Regions from separate parts of the Massilia haematophila genome, predicted to be linked through region 2. Evidence: riboswitches for the same ligand, from Rfam matches in the RefSeq annotation. Region 2 holds a riboswitch; the other holds the start of a gene.
The links. Region 2 has a riboswitch for cobalamin ahead of ACFOPH_RS00680 (TonB-dependent receptor family protein). Riboswitches for the same ligand answer to the same signal wherever they lie in the genome.
Positions count from the first base shown of each region.

Region 1: it holds a riboswitch for cobalamin, as region 2 does, so the genes downstream of both, ACFOPH_RS19895 (TonB-dependent receptor domain-containing protein) here and ACFOPH_RS00680 (TonB-dependent receptor family protein) in region 2, are expected to answer to the same signal.

Region 1 is NZ_JBHRVV010000001.1:4,486,413-4,490,824, reverse strand. It holds gene cobT (nicotinate-nucleotide--dimethylbenzimidazole phosphoribosyltransferase) at 1-704, shown strand, start outside; gene ACFOPH_RS19905 (adenosylcobinamide-GDP ribazoletransferase) at 706-1,485, shown strand; gene ACFOPH_RS19900 (histidine phosphatase family protein) at 1,488-2,045, shown strand; cobalamin riboswitch at 2,065-2,282, shown strand; gene ACFOPH_RS19895 (TonB-dependent receptor domain-containing protein) at 2,402-4,219, shown strand; gene ACFOPH_RS19890 (FecCD family ABC transporter permease) at 4,230-4,412, shown strand, end outside.
Region 2 is NZ_JBHRVV010000001.1:137,097-141,508, reverse strand. It holds gene ACFOPH_RS00685 (FecCD family ABC transporter permease) at 1-768, opposite strand, end outside; gene ACFOPH_RS00680 (TonB-dependent receptor family protein) at 773-2,734, opposite strand; cobalamin riboswitch at 2,806-3,032, opposite strand; gene ylqF (ribosome biogenesis GTPase YlqF) at 3,203-4,150, opposite strand; gene ACFOPH_RS00670 (hypothetical protein) at 4,334-4,412, shown strand, end outside.

The DNA of each region.
Region 1 (4,412 bases), 4.3 Mb from region 2:
GCGTCAACCACGATTTCGGCGTACGCGACGGTCTTGTCGACCGCAAGGTCGCCTCCGGTACACGTAATTTCGCGCTCGAGCCGGCGATGCGCATGGACGAGTGCGCGCTCGCCATGGAACGCGGCATGGCACTGGCACGCGACCTGCCGGGCAATGTCATCGGCTTCGGCGAGATGGGCATCGGCAACACCACTGCCGCGGCAGCCCTGATGCACAAGCTGGCCGGCATCCCCCTGCCCGAGTGCGTCGGCGCCGGCACCGGCCTCTCCCCCGAGGGCGTGCGCCGCAAGCAGGCCGTGCTCGAAGCAGCAGTGAATCAACATGCGGGCGTCGACGATCCATTGGCGGTACTGGCCACCTTCGGCGGCTTCGAAATCGCGATGATGGCCGGCGCCATGCTGCAGGCGGCCGCGCTGCGCAAGGTGCTGCTGATCGACGGCTTCATTGTCACCAGTGCACTGCTGGTAGCGGCGCGCCTGCAGCCGGCGATCCTCGACTACTGCGTATTCGCCCACTGCTCGAACGAGCAGGGCCATCGCCTGATGCTCGATCACCTCGGCGCGCGTCCCCTGCTGCAGCTCGACCTGCGCCTGGGCGAAGGCACCGGCAGCGCGCTCGCCCTGCCCCTGCTGCATGCGGCGGCGAACTTCCTGGCCGAGATGGCGACCTTCTCGTCGGCCCAGGTCAGCACCAGCGGCGAATAAGATGCAGCAGCTGCGCCTGTTCTTCATCGCCCTGCAGTTCTTCACGCGGCTGCCGATTCCGCGCTGGGTCGGCTTCCAGCCCGAGTGGCTGCATCATGCATCGCGCTACTTCCCGCTGGTCGGCTGCGTAGTCGCCGCGGTCGCGGCAGCGGTCTATCTGCTCGCGGCCCTGGTGCTGCCGGCGCCGGTCGCCGCGGTACTGTCGACCGCGGCCTCGATCTACGTCACCGGCGCCTTCCACGAAGACGGCTTCGCCGACACCTGCGATGGCCTGGGCGGCGGCCTGACGCGCGAACGCGTGCTCGAGATCATGAAGGACTCGCGCATCGGCGCCTATGGCGCGATCGGCATCGTCTGCATACTGGGCGTGAAATGCACGGCGCTCGCGCTGCTGCCGCCGAGCAGCGCCATCGCCGCCCTGTTCGTCGCGCATCCGCTGTCGCGCCTGGCTGCGACCAGTCTTATCTGGCGCATGGCCTATGCGCGTGCCGAAGGTAAATCCAAACCCCTGGCGCAGGAGATGACAAGCGGGGAATTCATTATCGCCGCGCTCACGGCCCTGCTCCCGGGCGCGGTGCTGGTCGCGTATGGTTTGCTGGGCGCCGCGGCGCTGGCAGCCTGTATCGCAGCGGCTGCCCTGTCCGCGCTCTGGCTGGCCCGCAAGTTCCACGCGCGCCTCCAGGGCTACACCGGCGACTGCCTGGGCGCCGTCCAGCAGTTGGCGGAAGTGGCCGTCTATCTGGTCGTCCTGGCCAGTCTCGGCCAGGGCGCACTGGCGTAAGCATGCGCCTGCTGCTCGTGCGCCATCCGCGGCCCGGCGTCGATCCCGGCCTGTGCTACGGCAGCAGCGACGTCGTCGCTCCCGCACATGAAACGGCCAGGGTGCGCGATGCGCTCCGCGCCGCCGGCCTGCCCGGGACCATGCCGACCTATGCCAGTCCCCTGGAACGCTGCGCCGCGCTGGCCCGTTCGCTGGATCCGTCGCCGCTGCGTTTCGACGCGCGCCTGGCCGAGATGGACTTCGGCGCCTGGGAACTGCGCAGCTGGGACACCATCGCGCGTTCCGAAATCGACGCCTGGGCGGACGACCTGCTGCATTACCGTCCCGGCGGCGGCGAATCCGTACTCGATGTCGCGCGCCGCGTTGCCGCTTTTCTCGACGACATGCGCGCCGAACTGCGCGGCGCCAGGCAGCCGCAGGCCCTCGTCATCTGCCATGCCGGCACCATGCGCCTGCTGCGCGCACTGTTCACCGGACAGCCCTTAATAACGGCCGCGCTGGAGGCGGCGCGCACACCGCACCGCATCGGCTACGGCGAATTGCTCGTGCTGAAAGACTGACAACATCGCCAGCATCGCCGTATAATGGCGCCGTTTTGGTGCTCGCGCCCGTGTTCACGGGCGCAGTTAAACGGGAAACACGAAGCCTCTCGAGGCCAACGTGTGCTGCCCCCGCAACGGTAAGCAAGTGCCGCGTTCGCGCGGCAAACCGTCTCCCCAGACCACTGTGCAGTCGCATGGGAAGGTCGGACGGCTCCACTTGCCAGCCCGGATACCGGCCAAAAGGTGGAGGGATGTCCGCGGACATCTCTCTGTTCAATCTGGCCTACGGGGACGTGGGCTGGTTGTCCAACCCGAGTACCATCATGACCTTTCACGTTTCACGGCAAGCGGCCGCATCGTCGCTCGCGCTCGCCATGGCTGCGCCTTTCGCGCACGCCGATGGCATTTCCGCTTCCACCTCCATCGATACCGTCGTCGTCACCGCCGCGCGCATGCCGCAGCGCGCCGCCGACGTGATCGCCCAGACCACCGTCATCGAGCGCGACGAGATCGCGCGTTCCGGCGCCGGCTCGGTCGCCGACGTCCTGCAGCGCCAGCCCGGCATCGAGATCACGCGCAACGGCAGCGCTGGCGCCAGCACCAGCGTCTTCCTGCGCGGCGCCAACAGCAACCAGGTCGTGGTCCTGCTCGACGGCGTGCGCATCGGCTCCGCCACCAGCGGCGTCGCCAGCTGGAACGCGATTCCCCTGGAGGCGATCGAACGCATCGAAGTCGTCTACGGCCCCTTGAGCACCCTGTACGGCGCCGACGCCATCGGCGGCGTGGTCCAGATCTTCACGCGCAAGGGCGAAGCCGGGCTGAACGCCACGGCCTCGATCGGCGCCGGCAGCGAAGCCACGCGCCAGGCCAGCGCCAACATCGCCGGCGGCAGCGGCGGCGAGCACGCCGTCAGCTATGCGTTCGGCGCGGGTCACGAAGAGTCCGACGGCTTCTCGGCCACCAAGCCGGGCGCCTTCGGTTACAACCCGGACGACGACGGCTACCGCCGCAGCAACGTGCACGGCCGCGTCGCGGTCGCCATCGCGCCGGGACACGAAGCGGGGGCCCAGTTCCTGCACAGTCGCCTGCGCGCCCAGTACGACAACGGTGCCGGCAACTACGACGTCCATAACAAGCAGGACCTGAACACGGCCTCGGTCTTCGTCGCCAACCAGCTCGCTGCGAACTGGCGCAGCGTCGTGCAGCTGGCGCGTTCCGAGGACAAGCTGGGCAGCTTCACCAGCGCGGCCGCCAGCGGCGCCAGCCAGATCGACACCCGCCAGGACGAGCTGACCTGGCAGAACACGATCAGCTTCGGCAGCGACACCCTGCAGCTGCTCTACGGCCACCGCAAGGAAGAAGTCGCATCGAGCAGCACCCGCGCCCTGGGACGCGAGCGCATCACGAATTCCTATGCCGCCGCCTACGCGCTGCGCCGCGACCGTCACCTGGTCGACATCAGCGCGCGCCGGGACAGGTCAAGCTACGGTCCGAAAACAACCGGCGCCCTCGGCTACGGCTACGACGTCGGCAGCGGCCTGCGCGCCACCGCCAGCATCGGTTCGAGCTTCCGCGCCCCGACCTTCAACGAGTTGTACTACCCCGGCTATGGCCTGGAGACCAACCGGCCCGAGCGCGGCCGCAACGCCGAACTCGGCCTGCGCTACGACGGGCGCGGCGTGCAGCTCGACGCCACCTGGTTCCGCAACCGCTTGACCGACATGATCGTCTCGGCCACGCCCTGCCCGGACCAGCGCGACGGCCGCACCGGCAGTTGCGCCTACAACGTGGCGTCGGCCACGCTCGAAGGCGTGAACCTCTCAGGGGCGACCCGCATCGGCGCACTGCGCCTGCGCGGCAGCCTGGACTGGCAGGACCCGCAGGACAAGGGCACGGGCAAGCGCCTGGCGCGCCGCGCCGCGAAACACGCCAACTTCGGCGCCGAATACGGCACGGGCAAACTGCAGACCGGCGCCGAATGGGTGGTGTCGGGCGAGCGCTACGACGACGCGGCCAACCTGCGCCGCCTCGGTGGCTATGGCCTGCTGAACCTGTATGCCACCTGGCAGCTCGGCGACAACTTTTCGCTGCTGGCGCGCGTGAACAATGCGGCCGACAAGAACTACGAGTTGGCGCGCAACTACGGCACGGGCGGACGCAGCTGGTTCGCCGGCCTGCGCTACGGTATGTAGTCACGCAGCCATGCGCACGCTGTCTTCGTTCCCGCACCGCCAGCGCGCCCTGTTCATCACGGGCGCGCTGTTGGTGGTGGCGCTCGCCTGCATGCTGTATGCCGGCATGACCGGCTCGATCCAGGTCGCCGTCGCCGAAGTGCCGGCGGCGCTGCGCCAGCTGGTCGAGGGCCGGCCGCAGTCGCTGGCGGCC
Region 2 (4,412 bases):
GCCCGAACAGAGGAACAGGAAGCGGCGTTCGAAGGCGACGTCGACGCCCAGCGCCGCGGCGGCGTCGGCATGCAGGGCCATCAGGTTCAGGGCGCGCGCCCGGCGCAGCGCCAGCAGCAGCGCCGCGCCCAGCACGATCCAGGGCAGCACGCGCCAGCCGGCGCCGGCCAGGTCGCCGATCATCCAGAACACCATGCCGCGCAGGCGCGATTCGGGCGCCACCGACAGCATCAGGGTCACCAGCGCCATGCAGGCCGAGGCCAGCACCACGCCGGTCAGCAGCAGCACGCCTGACTCGCCGGTGCGCGCCGCGCTGCGGCCGCCTCCCAGGTCACGGCGCGCCAGCAGGTAGAGCAGCAGCGAGATCCCGGCCGCCCCGCCGAAGGCGCCGAGGTCGACCGCCCACAGGGCCGCGCCGAACAGCAGCGCGGCGAGAGCCCCGACGGCGGCGCCGGCGGAGACGCCCAGCACGTAGGGATCGGCCAGCGGATTGCGCACCAGCGCCTGCATCATGACGCCGGCCAGCGCCAGCGCGGCGCCGCTGACGAAGGCGCTGCTGGCGCGGCCCAGGCGCAGGTCGAGCAGGGTCGCCGCCATGCCGTCGGGCGCGCCGGCCAGCAGGCTGACCAGCGCTTGCGGCAGCTCGCGCAGGGGCACGGGCACCGAACCGGCGGTGCCGGCGGCGGCCAGCGCCAGCAATGCGCAGGCCGTCAGCACCAGCAGTACGGCGCGCTGGCGTGTCGGCGATGCTGGCGGCGGGACGCGCATGACCTTAGAAGTCGTAGCGCGCCGAGAGCTTCAGCTGGCGGCCGTCGCTCGGGTAAATGCCGCTGCGGCAGCCGAAGGCGTTGCTGAAGTACTGGCGGTCGGCCAGGTTCAGGCCGCTCACGGCGAACTCCCAGGCGCCGACCTTGCGCGCGTAGCGGGCATCGACGGTGGTGTAGGACGGGATGCGCGCGGCGCAGGTGTTCGAGAAGTCGTTGCCGTAGCGCTGGTTCGACACGTACTGCGCGCCGACGTCGGCGCTGTGGCCGCTGGCCGGCATCCACGCCAGGCGCGCGGTGACGACGTTCTTCGGCACCAGCACCATCTCGCGGCCGGCGTTCGGGCCATCGGTGAACTCGGCCTGCACGTGCTGCCACTGGCCAGTCAGGCGCCAGTCGCCGCCGATGTTCAGCTGGCCTTCGAGTTCGACGCCCTGGCGCCGGGTCGGATCGAGGTTGGTGTTGGCGCCGAAGCCGCCGCCCAGGGTCGGATCGAAGAAGATCTCGTTGCGCAGGCGGTGGCGGAACACGCGCGCCGCGACGCGGCGTTCCTCGTCGCCGACGGTGACGCCGAGCTCGAGGTCGCGCGAGGTTTGCACGTCGAGCAGCCCGGTCGAGGAGCGGTAGCCGTTCTCGTCGGCGTTCGGGATGCGGTAGCTCTCCCCCGCCTTGGCGTGCACGGTGACGCCGGCAATCGGATCGATGCTGCCCTCGACGCTCCAGCCGTTCTGCGACTGCTCGCCGTTCGGCACGAACAGGTCGGGGTTGGCCTCGTCCTTCTCGAAGCGCTCGTGGCGCGCGCCCAGCGCCAGGCGCGCGTTGGCCGCGCCCGGGAAGCGCATCTCGTCGCGCAGGTAGAAGGCCTTCGAATCCTGGCTCGCGTCCGAACCGGTGCTGGTGGCGCGCTCCCAGCGCATCAGGTCGACGCCGGCCACGACCTCGTTGAGCATGCCGTTCCAGCGCGACGTCTGGCGCAGGCGCGGCGAGAACTGGGTCTGGCGCGTGTGGTAGCCGTACTCGTAGACGTAGGTGCCGTAGTCGTAGGCGGCGTTCACCTCGCGCTCGCGGTGCGACAGCTCCGCCGCCAGCTCGACGCTGCCGATGCGGTGCTCGGCCGACAGGGTGACGCGGTCGCTGTCGAGGCTGCCGAAGTCGTTCGGGGTATTCGTCTGGCGCGGGTTGGCGTTGAATTCCTCGAGCGTCAGCGAGCCCGGGAAGCGCGAATCCTGGCGCGCGCTTTCCACGCGCAGGCCCAGGCGCGAACCGTCGACGGCCCACTGGACGCCACCGCTGATGGTCTTCTGGCGGAATTCGTTGTTGTCGCGGTAGTTGTCGGTGCCCTGCTTGGCGGCGGCCAGGTCGAACGACAGCGGGCCTTCGCCATGGCGGACCGAGGCGCGCGCGTCGTACTGGTCGAAGCGGCCGCCTTCCAGGCTGAGCGAACCGTGGTAGCCGGCTTCGGCCCCACGTTTGGTGATGATGTTGATGACGCCGCCGGTCGCGCCTTCGCCGTACAGCACGCTGCTGCCGCCGCGCGTGATCTCGATGCGCTCGACGGTGTCGACCGGGATCGAGGACAGCACGGTGCCGGCCAGCTCGTTCTCGTTCATGCGCACGCCGTCGACCAGGATCACCAGGTTCTGGCTGCCGTTCGAGCCGAAGCCGCGCAGGTCGAGCGCGAAGTCGGGCGAGCCGTCCAGGCTCTGGCGGCCGTACACGCCGCCGATCTTGCGGATCGCGGCATTCACGTCGGTGGCGCCGGCACGGCGGATGTCCTCGGCCGTGATCACGCTGGCGCCGATCGGCGGCAGGGCCGCGTCGCTGGCGAAGCGCGCACCGGTGACGTGGACGGTGGTCATGGCCTGCTCGGCGCTGGCGGCGCCGGGGAACAGCGAAAAGGAGAAGCAAACGGCACAGGCAAGCGCGAGCGGCTTGATCGCCGGCGCGCTGTTCGGAACAGCAAAAGTCATGTTGTGATTCTTTTGAAAAGTGTGCACCCGGCCCTGCGTCCCCGCAAGCCGGATTCAACGAACGTTCCTTGGGACGTTCACCTGTCCTGGCCGGTATCCGGGCTCGCAAGTCGGACCGCCTCACCTTCCTATGCCGGGGCACAGTGGTCTTCGAGGGGCCAGTCGCCGGGGCGACGCTTGTTTACCGTTGCGGGGGCAGCACACCTTGGCCGCGCGCCGGAGGCGCCGCGGACTCGTGTTTCCCGTTTAACTGCGCACGCCGATTGCGTGCGCGGGCACCAGAACGGGGAGGATTATATATCGGGCAAGGGTGGCGGTCGATGCACGGGGCGCGTGGATGCGTGCCGTGAGCCCGCGTGGGTACGAGTACCCCCCCTCCGAGGACCGCTTTTGTAGGGTGGGCTCTTGAGCCCACGCGGTCTCATCGCCCGATCAGAGGCAGCAGGCGAATCAAGCGTTCTACGCGGCTCAGGTCCCGCGCTTGCCGCGCGCGGCTTCCTCGGCCCTGGCGGCGGCCTTCTCGGCGGCGATGCGCGCCTTTTCGGCCATCTCGACTTCGTGGGCGGCGATGCGCACGGCGCGCGTTTCCGGGGTTTCCAGGCTGATGCGACCCAGGGCGCCGGTGCGGTAGTCGTGCAGCAGCACGTGGGCCGCTTTTTCGATGTCGTACTCGCCGCCGCGCACGCGGAAACCCCGGCGCGAGGCCACGTTCTCGACCACGGCGATGCCGTCCATGCCTTCGGTCTTGAATCCGTAGCGGGCGGTCAGCAGCTGCGGGTAGCGTTCGAGCAGCAGGTCGCCCAGGAAGAAGGCGACTTCCTCCTCGATCAGGGCGTTGGTGCCGATCGCGTGGCTGGCGGCGAGCATCATGCCGTCGCTGTCCATCTCGATCTTCGGCCACATCAGGCCCGGGGTGTCGACCAGCACCGTGTGCTTGTCGAGGTAGAGCTTCTGCTGGGTCTTGGTCACGGCCGGCTCGTCGCCGACCTTCGCCACGCGCTTTTTCAGCAGGGCGTTCATCAGGGTCGACTTGCCCACGTTCGGGATGCCCATGATCATGATGCGCAGCGGCTTGGTCGGCACGCCGCGGTGCGGCGCCAGCGACAGCGCCAGCTGCGGGATGCGGGCGACGTCGGCCGGCTTCTTGGTCGTCATCGGGTAGGCGGTCACGCCTTCCTGGGCGTCGTAGAAGGCCTTCCAGGCGGCGGTGGCGACCGGGTCGGCCAGGTCGATCTTGTTCAGGATCTTGAGGCAGGGACGCTGGCGGAACTTGCGCATCTTCTCGACCAGGGGGTTGCGGCTCGCCTCCGGCAGGCGCGCGTCGAGCACCTCGATCACCAGATCGATGTTTTCCATCTGCTCCTCCGCCTGCTTCTTGGCGGAGTTCATGTGGCCCGGGAACCATTGTATCGACATGCTGTGCTTTCCAATTTCTTCTGACAAGGCGGCATTTTACGCTGGCCACCGCTGCGGCGTCCCGGCCACATGTCGCAATGTTTCCAATAGGAATGAAATTGGCTTGATCCGTTGCAATAACGAATCACTCAGGCTGGGCACCATGAGCTGACCGGCTGCCCCTGGCCGGATGAGGAGAACATCATGGAATTCGCCCGCAACGCGGAAATCTGGATTTTCGGCGCCTTCATCGTGCTGGGAGCGGCGGCCTGCCTCAGCGGCC